Regions from separate parts of the Chryseobacterium carnipullorum genome, predicted to be linked through region 1. Evidence: riboswitches for the same ligand, from Rfam matches in the RefSeq annotation. Region 1 holds a riboswitch; the other holds the start of a gene.
The links. A riboswitch is a leader RNA that binds a small molecule or an ion and turns the genes downstream of it on or off. The one in region 1 is predicted to bind S-adenosylmethionine.
Positions count from the first base shown of each region.

Region 2: linked by a shared signal. The riboswitch ahead of EG346_RS03510 (alpha/beta fold hydrolase) and the one ahead of EG346_RS07545 (TonB-dependent receptor plug domain-containing protein) in region 1 are both predicted to bind S-adenosylmethionine.

Region 1 covers NZ_CP033920.1:1,623,972-1,634,673, reverse strand. The annotation lists gene EG346_RS07545 (TonB-dependent receptor plug domain-containing protein) at 1-2,180, opposite strand, end outside; SAM riboswitch class I at 2,277-2,385, opposite strand; gene EG346_RS07540 (alpha-amylase family glycosyl hydrolase) at 2,495-5,332, opposite strand; gene EG346_RS07535 (helix-turn-helix domain-containing protein) at 5,577-5,744, shown strand; gene EG346_RS07530 (hypothetical protein) at 5,842-6,126, opposite strand; gene EG346_RS07525 (fumarate hydratase) at 6,220-7,827, opposite strand; gene fumC (class II fumarate hydratase) at 7,964-9,358, shown strand; gene EG346_RS07515 (bacteriocin-like protein) at 9,505-9,714, shown strand; gene EG346_RS07510 (Dyp-type peroxidase) at 9,757-10,692, opposite strand.
Region 2 covers NZ_CP033920.1:744,527-755,228, forward strand. The annotation lists gene EG346_RS03475 (hypothetical protein) at 1-123, shown strand, start outside; gene metF (methylenetetrahydrofolate reductase [NAD(P)H]) at 174-1,133, opposite strand; gene metH (methionine synthase) at 1,224-3,881, opposite strand; gene EG346_RS03490 (homocysteine S-methyltransferase family protein) at 4,022-5,050, opposite strand; gene EG346_RS03495 (four helix bundle protein) at 5,040-5,411, opposite strand; gene EG346_RS03500 (O-succinylhomoserine sulfhydrylase) at 5,442-6,602, opposite strand; gene EG346_RS03505 (ACT domain-containing protein) at 6,733-8,271, opposite strand; gene EG346_RS03510 (alpha/beta fold hydrolase) at 8,333-9,271, opposite strand; SAM riboswitch class I at 9,333-9,439, opposite strand; gene EG346_RS03515 (MGH1-like glycoside hydrolase domain-containing protein) at 9,628-10,702, shown strand, end outside.

The sequences.
Region 1 (10,702 bases):
ATGACCTGCCCAAAATAAGTATTTCTTACCATGAAATTGAATTTTCCGATGGCATAATTCAGTCCTAAGGATGCTTTTGTTTTGGGAGACAGGGTTTCAATAATATTGATCTGATCGGGCCCGAAGAATTCATTTTGGGCAGGCACTAACTTTTCAGGAAAATGGAAATCTTTGATCTTTGTCTCAGTATAATTTCCTGCGAGATTGATATTTAAATTTCCACCGCCTACTTTCCAGTCATACGTTACTACCACATCAACGCCTTTTGTCTCGGTATCAATAGCATTGGCGAAAAACCTTCCGCTTTCTACGTTATACTCCGCCAGTCTTGGATCTGTGATATTACTGGTGATCACAATTCTATCCTTTACCCTGATCCAATATCCATCAACTGTGATCAGTAGTCTGTTGGCTGGCTTTACAGCAAATCCAGCACTGGCATTGACTGATGTTTCCTGCTTTAATGTATCGAATCCAAGCGCTTTTGCCGCATCGCTGTCGTTTCTGAAAATCCCTTTGGTCACAATGCCAGATCCTGAAGTAGAAATATCTGCATAGGAGTTGTTAAAATATTGCTGCTGAAGGGAGGGGGCTCTGAAACCAGTTCCCACCGCTGCTCTTATAGCATAGTCTTTTACAAATTCATATCTCAATGCCAGTTTTCCGTTCAGGGTATTTCCAAAATCTGAATAGTTTTCAAATCTCCCGGCAAGATCTATATTTAATTTTTTAGCAAGATCATAAGAAACATCTGCATATACCGCTGCTGAATGTCTGGATTTTTTCAAGGCATTATCCGGTGAAAAACCTATAAATGACTGTGAACCCCCATTGCCTTCAACCGTAGAATCAGGGCCGGAAGGATTCCCATTGATGTCATAACGGGTGTAAGAAGCTTCATCTCCTGCTTTGATTTGATATTGTTCAAAACGGAATTCTCCTCCAAAGGCTACATTAAACTGATTGATATTTTTAGATATATCAAGATTGACAGTATTCTGAAGGAAACTGTGAGCTCCTGCATAAAAACTTGTTGGAGATTTCGCTCCCAACGAAGCATTATTGGTATTATTCACATTATAATTGAACGTATTGCTTCCGAAAGTATTGCTTAAATCAATCAGCCAGTTGTTTACATTATATTTAGCTCCTAAAGCATAGGAGAAATCGTAGACCTGTGATCCCAGAGAGGCCTGAAATCCGTTTGGATAAATAGAAGAAACCACATTAGATGTTTCACTTGGCAGCCTTCTGAAACCAAATCCTTTTCCTTCTTTAATACTGAAACCTCCGAAAGAATAAAGTTTGAAGTTTTCACTCAAAGGATATTCTGAATTAAAAAACAATTGTGCCTGTCTGATCTGAGCATCTCCGATCTGGAAGTTAAAATCATTACGCGTCAATCCCCGTTCTCTTATTTTTTGATCGTCAGCTGCTCTCGCTGCATCAGGATCATCTGCAAATTCATACGCAAAATTATCTCCGAAAATATCAAGATCATGATTTTGAGTTCTTGTAGTCTTACCCCGGTGACTCAACTGCAGTGAGAGATTGATGTAACTGTCTTTTTTTCCAAGAGAGGATCCATAGTTGATTCCTGTCTGATAAGTTTCCCCGTCGTTTCTTCCAGTAATTCCGTAAGATGCCGATGCCGACGCTCCAATATCTTTTTTAAGGATGATATTCACAACCCCTGCAATAGCATCTGAACCATACTGTGCTGCCGCACCGTCTCTCAGAACTTCTATCCTGTCAATAGCAATCACCGGAATAGTACTGAGATCCGTTCCTACAGATCCGTTTCCGACCGTATTCTGATAATTCACCAGTGAGCTGGTATGCCTTCTTTTGCCATTGACGAGTACTAACACCTGATCAGGTCCCATTCCTCTCAGACTTACGGGATCAATATGTTCCGTGCCGTCAGAAGCTGATTGTCTTACCGCGTTGAATGAAGGGATCACATAGTTCAGAAGATCCTGAACTGTAGTTTGCGGTGCAGATCTCTGCAGTTTTTCTATATTGATAATGTCTACGGGAACCGGGGTTTCCAGTTTTGTTCTTTTGGCATTCCGGTTTCCTACAATGACCACATCTTCGATCTGAGTTCCTTTTTCCTGTTCCTGTGCGTTGACCAAAACGGATCCCAAGAGTATAACAGACAGGCTTAATTTTTTCATCTTTCGTTCTTATAAATTAATAATATACTTCTACGGACCTCATCCGCAGATATAAAAAGACTTCAAGAAATGGAATTGCTGCCAGAATATTGACTTTTCTCATCTTCCCCACAACGGGCTGGAATTAGCACCTTTACACTTTTTAGAGACGTGCAGGTTGCTAAGGTTTCATAGGGCCAAATCCCTCCACCTTTCTTGATAATCTACTGCAAAAGTAGACTAATATTTTTAATTACCAAAAAGTAGATTTATATATTCTGTGCTGTGAATAAAAAAGAGGGATCATGTCCTTTCATCATCCCTCTTTTTTCCATTTATTTAATCACCATCTTCTGGATAGCTGTGCCTGTTTCAGACCGTAAATGAACCAGATAGGTTCCGGAAGGATAGGCTAACTTCAATTCATAAGTTCCGTTTTCCTGAGGTAATTGAAATGAATCCATTTTTTTGCCGCTCATGTCAAAAATAACGATGTCTCCGTTTTTCACTTTGTGGTAAATCAATTTTACTAAACCATTTTTTACGGGATTATCTGCAATCTGAAGTGATAATTTATTCATTGCGTTGACATCAACGGTTGCAAGTGCTCCGGAGTAATTTCCAAAAACCCTGAATTCTCCAGGCTGCAACATAATAGGAGTTGTGGTAGAAGCAAAATTCGAGATCGTGTTATCCATCAGGTTCTGCCATTGCCCTGCATACGGAAAATAAGGAATAACATTTTGTGCGGACGTGGTATAATTGGCCAGCACAACAACGTTTTTCATTCCATTCAGGGTATTATCATATACATAAATCCTCGTGATCAGGCCCTCCGGGTCATTGGTAAGGTTGTTGGATTCTATTGTGTATGTTTTAGACTTGAAAACCTGGTGGCTATTTCTGATATTGATGATTTTAGCCCAGGTATCATATACCGCTTTTCTGCTGGCATTCGTATCATAGCCTAGTGTAAAGGCAACAGGTTTTTCATCGGTTCTGCATCCGCTGTTGATCGTACCGTTTGCACAACGGTTGATACTGAATTCGTAACCCAATTCTCCAAACTGCCAGATCATTTTAGGACCGGGAATGGTAAAAAATGTCGCCCCAAAAGTTTTCATTCTTTCTAAAGCAGTAGTAAGGTTGGTCACATTGTAGTTTCCGTTAATGGCACCATACGCAAGGTTCTTAAACATTAATCTTTCTTCATCATGACTTTCTCCATATCCTACGGCACTCTTATTGGTAAAACCATGAAGACTGTGATTCATTCTGTCATAATTGCTGTTATCCTTATAGCCCATTGTATTCTGGTTATAAGGATCGGTTTGTTTATTCCACAGCATTACTCCTTTTCCTTCGTCTATTCTATAATTGGCCCATTGCTGTTCTTCGGCATCTGTTCCCAGATGTTCAAAGATCATGTAAGAGTTGGGATCAATAGCCCATTGTTTGTCTGCATACTGTTTCATAATATCTACTCTATCCTGCTGGTAGGCATTGGTACAGACTTCATCATTTTCCGAGCAGTTTTGGGTAAAACCTTTGGTAAGATCCCAGCGGAATCCATCAATATGATACTCGGTAAGCCATTGCTGAAGGCTTCTTTCAACGTAATATTGAGTTGAAGGGCTAGTATGGTTGAAATCATTAAACACGTTATAAGAATGTTTGGGAACCTGATTAAAATAAGGATTATTAGCCGCTATTTCGCCGTAGCCATCACCATCCGGGTCAATATTCCAGAGTCTTGCAAGAGGAGAACGTCCCGTAGCATGATTAAAGGCAATGTCTAAAATAACAGCAATTCCATTCTGGTGGCATAAGTCAACAAATTCTTTAAATTTTTCGGGCGTTCCATACGCTTTATCCAATGCGTAATGGAATGAAGTATTATATCCCCAGGAAAGGTTGCCTTCAAATTCCATAATAGGAAGCAATTCTATGGCATTGATATTCAAATTTTTTAAATAAGAGATTTTGTTAATGAGTGACTGCCAGTTTTTTTCCTGGGTAAAATCTCTGAGCAATAGTTCATACACTACAAGGTCTTCTTTAGCCGGCCTTTGAAAATTAATCGTTTGCCAGTTATAAGGAGCCTGCCCGGTTTTAAACATAGAAACTTCAAAATCCTGTCCTGCAGGAAACGGTGGTAAGTTCGGATAGGTAGCATTTGAGATCCACTGATCATCATAGGAAGATAAGATCTGTGGTGAATAAGGATCTGCTACTTTTTTGAGATCATTGGTTCTGTATTGGAACGTATATAACTGCTGAGGGGTCAGCCCATTTAATTCAATCCAGTAAAGATCCGGATTGGCAGTATCTCTTTTCATTAAATAAGCGTCATTTACAGCCCAGTTATTAAAGCTTCCGATCACATGTACAAAATTTTTATGAGGTGCATAAAGAGCAAGTCCTACTTTGGTCTGATCGGATGGAAGATAGTTGATTCCCTGTCTGATCCAGCCGGGAATTGCTTCCGAAATGACCGTCCTGGGAGTCTGTAGTATAAATGCTGCATTTTTTGAGTTCGAATTGGTGTCTGTTGCAATCAGCTCCATGTTGGCATCCTGAGTTACCGTATAACTATAATTATAAGACTGGGATGGAACAGAAGTAGAATTGACAACTGTTCCGTTAGCCTTTAGCTGAAATATGGCGCTAACATTTGTGGTTGCCGTGATATTGACAGAGTTTCCCGAAGGAACTGTTGTGAGACTATTGGCGACCGGATTCGTCAAGTTTAAATTTAAAATACCAACATTGACAAAAATATCCGGCGAGGTCTGATGTGAACCTGTTTTATCTTTTAACAGGAATCCGAACCTTCCTATTCCTGTTCTTCCATAAAAGGTGGTTGGAGTAAAAGTTAAGGAATAAGTATCTGTAATTGAATTATAACTGAGTTTATTCAAATCATTAGAGTTGTTCCAGCTTCCGTTGGTAGGACAATCCTGACTGTTTTGATAATTGGTATCAAAAGACCATGACCACATGTAAATAGAATTATTGGAAACACCCCATGCGGATTCATCGATCTGATCTCCCGGAACCGTTAGCGTGATGGCATCAGTTTCGTTGAAGGGATTCGGAGCGATTGTATAATTGATCTGTCCAAAAGAAAACACCGCAACCAACAGGTAAACAAGGGAATAAAACTTTTTCATTTTCTTTATTTTTATCGAATATAGTATTTATTTTCATCTTTATACTTCATTTACCTGTGAAAATTAAGTATATAAAAAAGCTTATGAAAAACTTCATAAGCCTTTATGATAAAAGTAATTGTAACAAACTAATATTTAAAAATAATTCATAGGCTAATCAACAAAGAGCCAACTGCACCCCTGCTGATCAATCAAGTATTTAAAAATCTAGTTTTTAATAATTTTCTTAGAAAAAGCCTGCCCGATGTTTATTTTGAAACTGAGAATGCTAAAAGCGAAGAAAATGATTATTAATATAGGAATTATAATCAAAGAAATTGCGATGGAATGCGGATATGAATATGTACAGAATTTCAATAGGGCATTCAAGAAAAAATTCGGGATCTCGCCTGAACAGCTGAGAAATGGATAATAAAAAAACCGCCTAAAAAAATTAAGCGGTTTATATATATTGTTTTGCTTTGATATTACTTTTTCAGAATTAAGGTGAAAAAGCAATGACAATCAAATTAATGATGATGTCCGTGATCGTGTAGGAAAGGTCCGTTTCCTTTAGGATTGCTGTAGATTACTTCTACACCTTCCTGCTCATTCACCTCTTTTCTTCTGATGTCCTCAGGGTCGAAAGGTTTTACTTTTCCGAAATATTCTTTCAGACCTTCAGTTAACCACATTGGGATTACCAAACCGAAGAACATGAAGATACACCAGAACCCTACTAAGAACATGATTATAAAGAATACAGTCCATAGGAACTGGTAGAACGGCCAAAATGCTGATAAAATCGTTATCATTTTCTTAAAGATTTTAGGCAAAAATAGGACTTTTTTGTGTCGTACACAAAAGATACACGCCCTATTTTCTAATTTATTTTGATTTTAAACTAATTAGTGGGCTAGATCTGCGAAGAAATCGTTGCCTTTATCGTCCGTAATGATGAAGGCCGGGAAGTCTTTCACTTCGATCTTTCTTACGGCTTCCATCCCTAATTCAGGGAAATCTACGATATCTACGGATACAATATTGTCTTTGGCAAGGATGGCTGCAGGTCCACCGATAGATCCCAGATAGAATCCTCCGTATTTACCACATGCATCCGTTACTTCTTTAGTTCTGTTTCCTTTCGCCAGCATAATCATGCTTCCGCCGTGGCTCTGAAATTCATCAACATAAACGTCCATTCTTCCGGCAGTTGTAGGCCCGAAACTTCCTGATGCCATTCCTTCCGGAGTTTTTGCAGGTCCCGCATAATAGATCGGATGATTTTTGAAATACTCAGGCATCGGTTGTCCGCTGTCCAGAATTTCTTTAATCTTTGCGTGGGCAATATCTCTTGCGACGATCAATGTTCCGTTTAATTTCAATCTCGTTTTGATCGGATATTTTGAAAGCTCAGCCAAAATTTCCGGCATTGGCTTATTCAAATTGATTTCGACAGCCTCTTCTAAGTGCGGAGGAGTATCCGGCAAGAATCTCTTCGGATTTTCTTCCAGCTGTTCAAGGAAAATACCGTCTCTGGTGATTTTCCCTTTAATGTTTCTATCTGCTGAACATGAAACCCCCATTCCCACAGGGCAGGAAGCAGCATGACGAGGAAGTCTGATTACTCTTACGTCATGGGTAAGATATTTTCCTCCAAATTGAGCTCCGATGGCACTTTCCTGGCAGATTTTCTGAACTTTGGCTTCCCATTCAAGGTCTCTGAATGCCTGCCCACCTTCATTTCCTTCTGTCGGAAGGTTGTCATAGTATTTTGCAGATGCTTTTTTCACAGCAGCAAGATTCGCTTCAGCAGAAGTTCCTCCAATGACAAGAGCCAGATGATATGGAGGGCACGCGGCCGTTCCAAGATCTGAGATTCTTTCTTTGACAAATGCCTCAAGAGACTTTTCGTTCAGTAATGATTTGGTCTTCTGATACAGGAATGTTTTGTTAGCAGATCCCCCTCCTTTCGTTAAAAATAAAAATTCATAGTAATCTCCTTTTTTAGCATAAATATCAATTTGTGCCGGAAGATTGGATCCTGAATTTTTTTCTTCGAACATGGTTAAAGGAACTACCTGCGAATATCTAAGGTTTCTTTTCTGATAGGTATTGTAAATTCCTTTGCTCAGGTATTCTCCGTCATCCACTCCGGTGTAAACACTTTCTCCTTTTTTACCCATTACAATAGCTGTACCTGTATCCTGGCAAGAAGGAAGCGCTCCCTCAACGGCAACTGCTGCATTCTGTAAGAGATTATATGCTACGAATCTGTCATTATCAGTAGCTTCCGGATCATCGATGATTCTTTTAAGACTTTCCAGGTGCGAAGAACGAAGCATGAAAGAAACATCAGCCATCGCTTCTTCCGCTAAAAGCTCCAGTCCTTTCGGGTCAATGGTTAAAATCTCTCTATCTCCCAATTGCTCAACCTTTACATAGTCTGATGTCAATTTTTTATACACCGTATCATCTTTCTGGATCGGATACGGATCCTGATATCTAAAATCCATTCAATTTTTGTTTGTGCAAAAATACGCCATCCTTAAAAAAACATGAGTAAAATCAGTGATCCATATTGATATTTATAATGGTTATAAATTGCGTGATTCTGCGTTTATCGTTAACTTTATAAAAATTTCAATCACAATGAATTACAGAATCGAAAAGGACACTATGGGAGAGGTTCAGGTACCTTCAGACAAGTTTTGGGGGGCACAGACTGAACGTTCCAGAAATAATTTCAAGATCGGACCGGAGGGTTCTATGCCCCACGAAATCATTGAGGCTTTTGCTTATTTAAAGAAAGCGGCAGCCTACGCCAATACAGATCTTGGAGTTCTTCCTGCTGAAAAAAGAGATATGATTGCCAAGGTGTGTGAGGAAATCCTGGAAGGAAAACTCAACGATCAGTTTCCTTTGGTGATCTGGCAGACGGGGTCGGGGACGCAGTCCAATATGAATATCAATGAAGTGGTTTCAAACAGAGCTCACGTAAACAATGGCGGAGTTTTGGGCGAAAAATCTGAAATTCACCCGAATGATGATGTGAATAAATCACAGTCTTCCAATGATACCTACCCAACGGCAATGCATATTGCTGCTTATAAAAAAGTGGTGGAAGTAACGATTCCTGCTGTTGAAAAACTGAAGAATACGATTGCAGCCAAAGCAGAAGCTTTTAAAGATATTGTAAAAATCGGGAGAACCCACCTTATGGACGCTACTCCTCTTACGCTTGGCCAGGAGTTTTCAGGCTACAAAGCTCAGCTTGAATATGGATTGAAAGCTTTAAAAAATACACTTCCTCACCTTTCTGAACTTGCTTTGGGAGGAACTGCTGTGGGTACAGGACTCAATACACCAAATGGTTATGATGTAAAAGTAGCTGAATATATTGCTAAGTTTACGAATCACCCTTTCATTACTGCTGAAAATAAATTTGAAGCATTAGCTGCTCATGATGCGATTGTAGAATCTCACGGAGCTTTAAAGCAACTGGCTGTTTCACTATTCAAAATAGCTCAGGACATCAGATTGCTGGCTTCCGGACCGCGTTCGGGAATTGGTGAAATTCATATTCCTGAAAATGAACCGGGATCTTCTATTATGCCGGGGAAAGTAAATCCTACGCAGAATGAAGCCATGACCATGGTTTGTGCTCAGGTTCTTGGAAATGACACCACCATATCGTTTGCGGGAACGCAGGGGAATTATGAACTTAATGTTTTCAAGCCTGTTATGGCTTACAACTTCCTGCAGTCTGCACAACTGATTGCTGATGCCTGTATTTCATTCAATGATCATTGTGCGGAAGGTATTGAACCGAATCATGAGAGAATTAAAGAGCTGGTAGACAAATCATTAATGCTTGTCACTGCTTTAAATACCCACATCGGTTACGAAAATGCAGCAAAAATTGCAAAAACAGCCCACAAAAATGGGACTACTCTAAAAGAAGAAGCTGTGAATCTTGGCTTTTTAACAGCTGAACAGTTTGACGAATGGGTAAAGCCGGAAGATATGGTGGGAAGCCTTAAATAAGATTTTAGAACCTATAGATTAAATGATAGAAACCTCAGAAATTCTGGGGTTTTTGTTTTAAGTAAGATATTGAACAACAAATTTTTATAAAATTACATTCTTCAATTTTATTTTTTCATATATTAGTGATATATAAAGCTAATCGTATGAAAAATCTAAAAAAATTCAACAGAGCGAACCTGAAAGAAGTATTCGGGGGAGTGGTTATTCCACACTGCCCTATTAACTATTCGTATCTTATCCCCTACAATGGCTATTATGCATGTTGCCGTTTTCCTACAGACAATCCATGCCAGGGAATGTGCATGGTGCATGTTGATATGTGTGCTGTTCCGATAGAGGAAGATCCTATTTAAAATAATTGATAGAAAGGCCGGAAGCATATTTCCAGCCTTTTTTTATCCTGAAAATTCATCCAGCATATTTCTGGTAGGTACAAAAAACAAGGTTCCGGTGACGGCTGTGCTGAAATCTAAGATTCTGTCGTAATTGCCAACCGGATCTCCGACAAACATATTGGTCAGCATTTTTTTTGTGGTACTGAATGTACTTGAATAAGCAATAAAATAAGTCCCGAATTCATTGGAAGAGGGTCTTCCAAAAGGCATATTATCTCTTACAATTTTAAGCTCCTCCCCGTTTTCTCCTTCTATATTGGCTAATGCGATATGGGAATTGGATGGCTTCACGGCATCTGACATTTCAATATCATTTTCTTTTGATCTTCCGATTACTTTTTCCTGTTCTTCTGTAGAAAGGCCTTTCCAGGCATCCATATTATGCAGATATTTTTGGACAAACAAGTAGCTTCCTCCTTTATATTGTAAATCTTCTTCTCCAATTTTCGCAAAATAATCCCGGTCTTCTCCGTGCGGATTTTCCGTACCATCTACAAAACCCAGAATGGAACGGGCATCCCAGTATTTAAATCCGTTGATCTCAAGAATACTTTCTGCAACAGGACTTAAAAGTCTGGAGATTTCTATCGTCATATCAAAAATAAGACTTTTATTATCGGCTCTCAGGTGGAAATGAAGATCGCCGGGTGTAGAAACGGCTGTATGCTTTACTCCTCTAATTTCCTCAAAATTGACCAATTCTTTAGGTAACGGGGTTGGAAGCTCTAATTTTTTCCAGCCTTCATAACCTATTCCCATAACACAGCTGGCTCTGCTGTCCGGAAATCTGTTGAAAACTGAATTATTAAGATTGAGAACCAATGCACAAAGCTGTTGAAAGGTATCTTTCAGTAGAGGGCTTTCATTCAGGTTCCACACCATAAAAACAGTGTTGCTGTTAGGATAGTCGGTGACGTTTTGTGATTCTATGCTCATTATTTTTTTA
Region 2 (10,702 bases), 880 kb from region 1:
GATTTCAATCCTAAAATGATAAAAATAGCAGAGAGTCTTGATACTACTGTTACCAGAAAACTTGCTACCTACCGGTTTTTATTTGACCGCGATCAAGAATTTGAAAGACATCCTATCCTTTAAATAAAAAACCCTGCCGTTGAACAGCAGGGCTCCTTTCATTAAATACTCTATTAGAATAGCTCTCCGGCTACTTTTTTAATATTATCGCTTTTCCCCATGGAGTAAAAGTGCAGTACAGGAACTCCGAAATCAAGCAGTTCTCTGCATTGGGTAATGGCCCATTCTATTCCGATCTGTTTTACCGCTTCATTGTTTTTGGCTTTTTCCACTTCATTGATCAGTTCTTCAGGAAGATCGATCTTGAATATCTGTGGCAGAATTTTTAAATGTTTTTTTGTAGCAATGGGTTTAATTCCCGGGATAATCGGTACGGTAATTCCCATTTCTCTGGCTTTGGTCACAAATTCAATAAATCTTTTATTGTCAAAAAACATCTGGGTAACGATATAATCTGCTCCGGCATCTACTTTTTGTTTCAACCATTTCAGATCATAATTCATAGAGGGGGCTTCCATATGTTTTTCAGGGTAACCTGCCACTCCTACACAAAACTTATTGAGTTCATCACAGGCTTTCTCATCATTGTGAAGGTATTTCCCTCTTCCTAAATCATTGATCTGATGGACAAGATCCATGGCGCTGGCATGGCCTCCCGGTGTAGGCTCGAAATATTGATGCCCTTTCATGGCATCACCTCTCAAAGCCATGATGTTATCTATTCCCAGATACATACAGTCTACGAGAAGGTATTCTGTTTCTTCTTTGGTAAAACCTCCGCACAGAAGATGGGGAACGGTATCTACGTTATATTTATGCTGGATCGCAGCACAAATCCCCAAGGTTCCGGGACGCATTCTTGTGATACGGCGTTCCATGAGGCCATTGCCTTTATCAAGATAAATATACTCTTCTCTGGAAGTGGTAACATCAATAAATGGAGGTTTAAACTCCATGAGCGGATCGATGTTGGTGTACAGATCTTCGATTCCAATTCCCTTCTGGGGCGGAACCACTTCCAGGGAGAATAAGGTCTTCCCGTTTGCGTTCTTAATGTGTTCAGTGATCTTCATTTTATAGTTTAGTTATTTTTTGTTGATGGTTGCCAGCTGACGAGCTGTTGGTTCCCGGTAGAATGACCTGAACCAATCTGTCGTCAACTTTTAAGCTAGATTCGGAGATAACCACCTTCTTGCTTCGTCTATGGAACATCCTCTTCTTTTCGCATAATCCTGAAGCTGATCTTCGGTAATTTTTCCAAGACCAAAATATTTGGCATGCGGACTTCCGAAATAATATCCGGAAACGGCTGCTGTAGGAAACATGGCAAGACTTTCGGTGAGGAAAACTCCTGTATTTTCTTCTACTTTTAAAAGATCCCAGATGGTTTTCTTTTCCAGATGATCCGGACAGGCAGGATAACCAGGCGCAGGACGAACTCCTTTATATTTTTCTGCGATCAAATCTTCATTGCTCAGGCTTTCCTGATTGGCATAGCCCCAATATTCTGTTCTTACTTTTTTATGTAAAAATTCCGCGTAGGCTTCTGCGAATCTGTCTGCAAGAGCTTTTACCATGATGGCATTATAGTCGTCGTTGGCTTTTTCATATTCATCCGAAAGTTCATCGGTTCCAAATCCGGTACAGACACAAAAAGCCCCAACATAATCCGTTTTCCCTGAACTCTGTGGTGCTATAAAATCACTTAATGCCAGATATTCTTTCCCTTTAGAGCGTTGTGCCTGTTGTCTTAAGGTTAGAAACCTAGCCTGCTCTTCATTATTTTCATTAAAGATTAAGATATCATCGGTCTCATTTGAATTGGCTTTGAAAATCCCGAAGATGGCTTTTGCCTTGAGTAATTTTTCATCAAGAATTCTCTTTAAAATAACCTGTGCATCTTTAAACAATTCTTTAGCCTGAACGCCCACCACCTCATCTTCGAGAATACCCGGATATTTACCATGAAGATCCCAGCTTCTGAAAAACGGAGACCAGTCGATAAAAGGAAGCAATTCATTCAAATCCTGATCTTCCAGTACGGTTACTCCTAAATTATTCGGTGTAAAGATCTCCTCATTTTCCCAGTCGATACTGAAATGACTTTTTCTGGCTTCTTCAATGGAAACATAATCTTTATCTACCTGTCTGTTCAGGAACTTCTCACGGAAATCAGAGTATTCATCTTTCAGCTCTGATACATATTCTTTGTTTCGGTCTCCAAGCAATGAGCTCACTACATTCACTGCTCTGGAAGCGTCATTCACATGAACAACCGCATTTTTATATTTTAAATCGATTTTCACAGCGGTATGTGCTTTTGAAGTTGTAGCACCACCGATTAATAAAGGAAAATTGAGATTTTGTCTTTCCAATTCGGAAGCGATGTATACCATTTCATCGAGACTTGGTGTGATCAGTCCGCTTAATCCGATCACATCAACCTTATGATCTATAGCAGCCTGAATAATTTTTTCAGCTGGAACCATTACTCCAAGGTCAACGATTTCATAATTATTACAACCCAAAACAACACTCACAATATTTTTACCAATGTCATGAACATCACCTTTTACCGTCGCCATCAGAATTTTTCCGTTGGCTGGTCTTGAACCGTCTTTCTGAGCCTCAATAAAAGGTTGAAGATAGGCTACTGCTTTTTTCATTACCCTTGCAGATTTTACCACCTGTGGAAGGAACATTTTTCCGCTTCCGAAGAGGTCTCCCACAACCCCCATTCCGGTCATCAGGTTAATTTCAATAACATGTAAAGGTTTTTCAGCAATCTGTCTGGCTTCTTCTACATCTTCTTCTATAAAACGGTCGATCCCTTTTACCAGAGAATGGGTAATTCTTTCCTGCAGAGGCCTGGTTCGCCATTCAAGTTCTTCTACGATCTCTTTTTTAACCGATTTATTCTTTTCAGAATAATCCAAAAGTCTTTCTGTAGCATCTTCTCTTTTATCGAGAATGACATCTTCTACAAGCTCTAATAATTCTTTATTAATTTCGTCATAAACTTCCAGCATTGCAGGATTCACGATTCCAATGTTCATTCCTGCCTGAATGGCATGATAAAGAAATACCGAGTGCATTGCTTCTCTCACGGTATCATTTCCACGGAACGAGAACGAGACATTACTTACACCACCACTTACGGAAGCGTAAGGAAGATTCTGTCTAACCCATCTTGTTGCTTCAATGAAGTCGATGGCATTTCTTCTGTGCTCATCCATTCCCGTTGCCACCGGGAAAATATTCAGGTCAAAAATGATATCTTCTGCCGGAAAACCCACCTGGTTAACCAAAATATCATACGACCGTTTTGAAATTTCAAGTCTTCGATCATAATTGTCTGCCTGACCTTCTTCATCGAAAGCCATTACGATCACTGCGGCTCCATATCTTTTGACCGCTTTAGCCTGTTTGATGAATTCTTCTTCACCGCCTTTTAAACTGATAGAATTCACCACACATTTACCTTGTGCGACCTGCAGTCCTGCTTCCAGGATCTCCCATTTGGAAGAGTCTATCATCACCGGAATTCTTGCAATATCCGGTTCTGAGGCTATTAAATTCAGGAATTTGATCATCGACGCTTTTCCGTCGATCAGTCCGTCATCAAAATTGACATCAAGGATCTGTGCACCTCCATCTACCTGATTTCTGGCAATATCAAGTGCTTCAGAGAATTTTTCCTCTTTTATCAGTCTTAAAAACTTTTTGGACCCGGCAACATTAGTCCTTTCACCAACATTGATGAAATTACTTTCCGGTGTTATGATAAGAGGCTCAAGGCCTGATAATCTTAAATATTTCATTAATTTTTTATTCTGCTAAATTATAATAGGCACTGTCCGCATTCGGTCTCTGCAGATCTCTAGCTCTGCCTAAAGTGGTAAACAGCGGAAACTTTTTATAAGCCAGCTTCTATTCTTGTTTTAATTTAAAAACGGCCTGATCAAACAAATTCTTTTGCTTTTCTTGGCGGATATTGCGCCACCAAATCTGAAATTGCTTTTATATGATCCGGCGTCGTACCACAGCATCCGCCAATAATATTGATCAGTTTTTTCTCAACATATTCCTTAATCTGTCTTGCCATATCTTCCGGTGTCTCATCATATTTCCCGAAAGCATTCGGAAGTCCGGCATTCGGATAAGCAGAAATATAAAAGTCAGAATTATGAGCCAAAGTTTCCAGATAAGGGGTAAGCTGATCTGCACCTAAAGCACAGTTAAATCCTACACTCAATAAGTTAAGGTGTGAAACTGATATCAGGAAAGCTTCTGCGGTCTGCCCGCTCAATGTTCTTCCTGAAGCATCAGTAATTGTTCCGGAAACCATGATCGGAATTTTTATATTCCTTTCTTCCTGAAGCTCATCAATGGCAAACAATGCTGCCTTAGCATTCAGGGTGTCAAAAATGGTTTCTACCAAAAGGATATCTGAACCTCCATCCAGCAAAGCTTCACACTGTTGTTTGTATGCTACTCTTAATTCTTCAAAGGTGATGGCTCTGTATCCCGGATCATTAACGTCGGGACTTAAGCTTGCTGTTCTGTTGGTGGGTCCAATGGAACCTGCTACAAATCTTGGTTTATCAGGATTTTGGGCGGTAAATTCATCACAGACTTTTCTGGCAATTTTCGCTGATTCATAATTCAGTTCATAGACCAGCTCTTCCATGTGGTAATCTGCCATGGCAATGGTAGTTCCTGAAAACGTATTGGTTTCAATAATGTCTGCCCCGGCTTCGAGGTACTTTCTATGCACTTCTTCGATGGCCTGAGGCTGGGTCAGAGAAAGCAGGTCATTATTTCCTTTTACGGAATGTTCCCAGTCTTTGAAACGTTCTCCGCGATAATCTTCCTCCTCGAACTTATATCTCTGAAGCATAGTTCCCATAGCGCCGTCCAGAACGAGAATTCTCTTTTCCAGCTGAGCATTAAGAGATAAAAGTTGAGCGTCTTGTCTGCTATTTTTCATGTTCTATTTTCTTATAATGATTGATAAATCCGCTGATAAGCTTTTTACATAAAAGTATTTTTGAGGTTACTTTCTCAAAATCCTTTTTAGAGATTTCGTTCTGACCTAAGGACAAACAAAGCTGTGTTTCAAGTTCGTACAAAGATCCTCCGGCAATATGCAGAAACTGGAGCGGATCTTTTGAAATCCGGGTTCCGCATCCTTCGGCCATATTCAATGGAACTGAAGTCACTGCTCTTCTGATCAGGCTGGTAAAATCAGATAATTCTTTCCTAAGATTCTTTTTGGTGAAACTGTCTAGTAGTACAACCAATTTCCTTCCTTCATTCCAAACCTCCAACTGTGTATAATCTCTGCTCATATGTATCAACTTTCAACGATTAATTCTCAACTAATCTAAAGCCTGCTTCAGGTCAGCAATAATATCATCTATATGTTCCAGACCTACCGAACAACGCACAAGCCCTGCCGTAATTCCGACTTCATTTCTTTCTTCTTCGGTCAGTTTTGAATGCGTGGTTGATGCAGGATGTGTTACGATAGTCCTTGTATCTCCCAAATTGGCAGAAAGCGAACACATTTTTATTCTATCCAGGAAATTTCTTCCGCCTTCTATTCCACCTTTGATTTCAAATGCGACAATATTACCTCCCAATTTCATCTGCTTTTTCGCTACTTCATAACTTGGGTGAGATTTTAAAAATGGATATTTAGTGAGTTCTACATTGGGATGGCTCTCTAAAAACTCTGCGACCTTTAATGCATTCTCACAATGCTTTTCTACACGGATAGCCAATGTCTCCAGGCTTTTCGACAATACCCAGGCATTGAAAGGTGACATTGCAGGTCCGGTATTTCTTGCAAAAAGATAAATCTCCCTGATCAGATCAGCTTTTCCTACGGCTACCCCACCCAATACTCTGCCCTGTCCATCAATAAGTTTCGTTGCAGAATGAACAACAACATCTGCACCATATTTAATAGGCTGTTGAAGATAAGGCGTTGCAAAACAGTTATCTACAATAAAAATAAGATTATGTTTTTTTGCAATTTTTCCAAAAAATTCAAGATCCAGAATTTCAATAGCCGGATTGGTAGGGGTTTCAAGATACAGGATCTTGGTATTGGGCTTAATATATTGTTCAACATTGTTGGCATCTTCCGCTTTGAAATAGGTCGTTTCAATATTCCATTTCGGGAAATACTTCGTAAATAAAGTATGGGTAGATCCGAAAACTGACTGACAGCTTACGATATGGTCTCCCGCATCCAGTAAAGTGGCAAATGTGGAATAAATAGCTGCCATTCCTGTTGCAAATGCATATCCTGCTTCTGCTCCTTCCATTGTAACGATCTTATCTGTGAATTCAGTCACATTGGGATTGGAAAAACGGCTGTAAAGGTTTTTAGATTTTTCTTCAGCAAAGCTCGCTCTCATATCTTCTGCATCCTGAAAAATAAAACTGGACGTAAGATATAGCGGTGTAGAATGTTCATCAAACTGGGTTCTTTCAGTTTGGGTTCTTATGGCGGAGGTTTCAAAATTTTCCATATAGTTTATATAAAATGTACCAATATATCAGTATACCAATCTACCAATGAGATTCTCTATGAGTTTAGAATGACCGTTGTAGTACTATTTATTGGTAAACTGTTACATTGATACATTGTTAAATTATCTTTTATTTAGTTTCACTTACTCTTAAAATATCACCGAAAACACCTCTTGCGGTCACCTGAGCGCCGGCACCGGCTCCCATGATCACAATCGGGTTTTCTCCATAACTTTCTGTATAAATCTCAAAAATGGAATCCGAACCTTTAAGCTGGCCTAAAGCAGAACTTCCCGGTACAGAAACCAATTTTACGTCAAGCTGTCCTTTGTCTTTCTGAAGGTCTCCATGAAGATCTCCTACATAGCGAAGTACATGTCCGGGCTCCTGCCCTCCTTTTATTTTCTGGTATTCTTCATCCAGTTCATCAAGTCTTGAGATAAATTCATTTTTATCTACAGAGAGAAGATTTTCCGGTATTAAATTCTGGATATCAATATCCTGGAATTCATTGATCAGGTCTAACTCTCTAGCAAGGATCAGAAGCTTTCTGGCGACATCATTTCCTGACAGGTCTTCACGAGGATCAGGTTCTGTATATCCTTTTTCCATGGCTTCTCCGATGATGGTTGAAAACTTATCGTTTCTCACAGAGAAATTATTAAAGATATAGCTTAATGAACCGGAGAATACTCCTTTGATCCGGGTGATGTTTTCACCTGAAAGGTGCAATAGTTTTATGGTATCAATTAATGGAAGACCTGCTCCTACATTAGTTTCATAAAGATAACGTCTGTTATTTTTACTCAACGTATATCTTAGTTTACGGTATTCCTCGATGGGAAGTGTATTAAAAATTTTATTGGAAGAAACCAGATCAAAACCGTTTTCAGCAAGGGCATGATAGTTTTTCACAAAATCTTTACTCGCAGTATTATCAACAACGATAAGATTTTCCAGCTGATTTTCTTTTGAGAAGCTGATCAGCTCTTCAACATTGGATGGATGTTGTGCTGTTAAAACCTCATCATTCCAATCTGCATTAAAGCCTTTTTTATTGAAAGCAATTTTTCTTGAATTGGCTACTGCCACTACCTTAAGGTCTATTTTTTTACGTCTTCTGATTTCTTCTGAAGACCGCAATACCTGTTCTATTAAAGTTTTCCCCACGTTTCCATGACCAATAATTGCCAAATGAACGGTTTTAGGTTTATTGAAAATTTCAGATTCAATAACATTCTTCGTTTTTTCATCCTGTGAGGAGGTCACTACAATATTGACTCTGTTTTCTCCTGCAACCTGGTTTAAAAGAAGAGGGAAAACATTATTTCTGGCCAATTCTGCCAAAACTTTATTGAAATCTTCCGCTACAAATCCAAGTACGGAAACATTATTAATGCTATAGATCTGTGAAACCTTTCCTGATTTTCTTTCTGCTTCAAATTCATCAATCAGACAGGCAACCGCTTTTTCTGCATCTGCCTCATTGACCAGAATAGAAAGTCCGTTTTCAATAGCCTGCTGGGAAATTACCCCTACACTGATTCGCGCTAAGGTAAGCGCCTTAAAAATCCTTCCGTCGATCCCGATTTCACCTAAGAAATCTTCTCCTTCAAATTTGATGATTGATCTGTTTTTTAAAAACTTAATCTCTTTCGCATTTTTCATCTGTTTCTAATTTTTTGTTTGTCATTTGTCAGATAAAACTTCGCTTCCGCGCCATTTCATTCTACAAAATATTATTTATGATATTATTTAATTGTTCGTATTCCATTAAGAAGGCATCATGGCCATGAATAGACTGTATCTCATGATAGAAAACATCTTTCTTTTTCGCCTTCAGCTTTTCAAAGCACATTCGAATTTCTGAGGCAGGAAAGAATAAATCTGTATCTACAGCGATCAGGTGCATTCGTGCTCCGATTTTTTCCAGTTGATCTTCGTGGGTATTAATATTCATCAGCAAATGATTCATCAGCTTATAAGACTCTAAACTAAATCTATCGTTTAATGAATTACCGTGATAGACAAGCCAGTCTTCTGACTCTAGCCGCTGATTTCCCTGATGATATCTGTTTTGAAATCTGTCATTTAAAGACTGGGGAGTTCTGTAACACAGCATAGCGTGAATCCTTGCTTTCTGCAGAGGTTCGTCATTTCCGTTCAGCAAAAATTTCTGAACCAGACACTGTGCGTGAAGCCAGTCATGCGTTTTAAAATCGCAGGCAATGGGGATGAATATCTCTGCGAGCTGTGGCTGTCTGGAAAGCATTTCCCAGGCAATTCCTCCTCCGAGAGAGCCTCCAATAATGGCATATATGTTTTTGATATGTAAAGCTTCGAGCCCTTTCAAAAATATTTGAGCAATATCTGAAGGGGTGAAGTCTTCGTATTCGTCAATTAAAAAATGATCATATCCGTTTCCGGGGATATTGAAACAGAGAACTGTGTATTTATTCGTATCGATCACATGATTTTCACCAATCAATTGTTTCCACCATCCTTTTTCTCCGGAGACATTTGAATTTCCGGTTAAAGCATGATTAACCAATATAAGAGGTGCGGTAAACAGGTCTTTCCCGAAGATCTGATAAGTCAACGGGATATGGTATTCCTTTTGGGAATGATTCTGATACGAAAGATGTATATAGTTTAGTTCTGTTTTCAATTCTATTATTATTTTAATACAATTGAAAATGCCACAGGAAATGGCTGAAAAGAACTTCAGTAAGTTATCTGTCCAAAATAAATTGGTAGAACGTAGCACCTTCTTTGCTTGCACAAAGGGTTGCTAAGGTTTCATAGGGTCTAATCCCTCAACCTTTCTTGATAACATTTTCAATATTTGAATGAACGCTCTGCAAAGATAAGTCTTTTCTTTTTAATTTTTCAAAAAAAAATATTTAATATTAAAAAAGCCTGTAATGATAAGTGTTTCAAGGCTATGTTAAGAATTCTTCAGATGAAAGGAATTGGAATTATTTTTCAAAAAAACTACCTTCGTATTGAAAAAAGTGATGAAATATGATTGTTGAAAAAGAAAGATTACAAGATTCCAAATGGAAAAACTGGGGTCCGTACGTAAGCAACCGGCAGTGGGGAAATGTACGTGAAGACTACAGCCCGAACGGAAATGCATGGCATTACGCCAACCATAATAATGCAGAAAGCTACGCCTACAGATGGGGAGAAGAAGGCATCGCCGGAATCTCTGATGTGAAACAGATTTTCTGTTTTGCATTTTCATTCTGGAACAAAAAAGATAAAATAGTCAAGGAACGTTTCTTCGGACTGAGTAATCCTCAGGGAAACCACGGGGAGGATATTAAAGAGATCTTTTATTACCTGGATAATACGCCTACTCATAGTTATATGAAAATGGTATACAAATATCCGATCAATGCATTTCCCTATGATGATCTGGTGGCTGAAAACGGAAGACGAAGCAAAAAGGAACCTGAATACGAGATTTTTGATACGGGAATTTTTGACAATGATGAATATTTTGATATTTTCATTGAATACTGTAAAGCGGATCACAATGATATTCTGGCAAGAGTAACGGTTCATAACAGAAGCAAACAAGATGCTCCTATTGTAATAGCACCGACTGCTTGGTTCAGAAATAACTGGAAATGGGGCTACAATACTTATAAAGGACAGATGAATGCTTCGTTCGACGGATGCATTGATATTAACCATGACAGCATCTCGATCAAAAAAATCTATTCGAGAAATCTGGCAGCGAAAAGTGCGTTTTGTGAAAATGAAACCAATGCCCCTAAATTGTATGGAGCGCCTTATACCGGAAATACGTACTTCAAGGACGGAATTAATGATCATATCGTTTATGGAAGTAATACGGTAAATCCTGAAAAACGAGGAAGTAAAGGTTCTTTTATCATTGATGATTGTATTGAAGCTGGACAATCGAAAACTTTTGATTTCAGGCTATGTCCTGAGGAAATTGACGGTCCTTTTGATCAGTTTGACGAGATCTTTGCCAGAAGAATTGCTGAGACGAACGAGTTTTATCAGGAGATTCAGAGTGAAACGACGAACGAAGATGAAACGAATGTCCAAAGACAGGCTTTTGCAG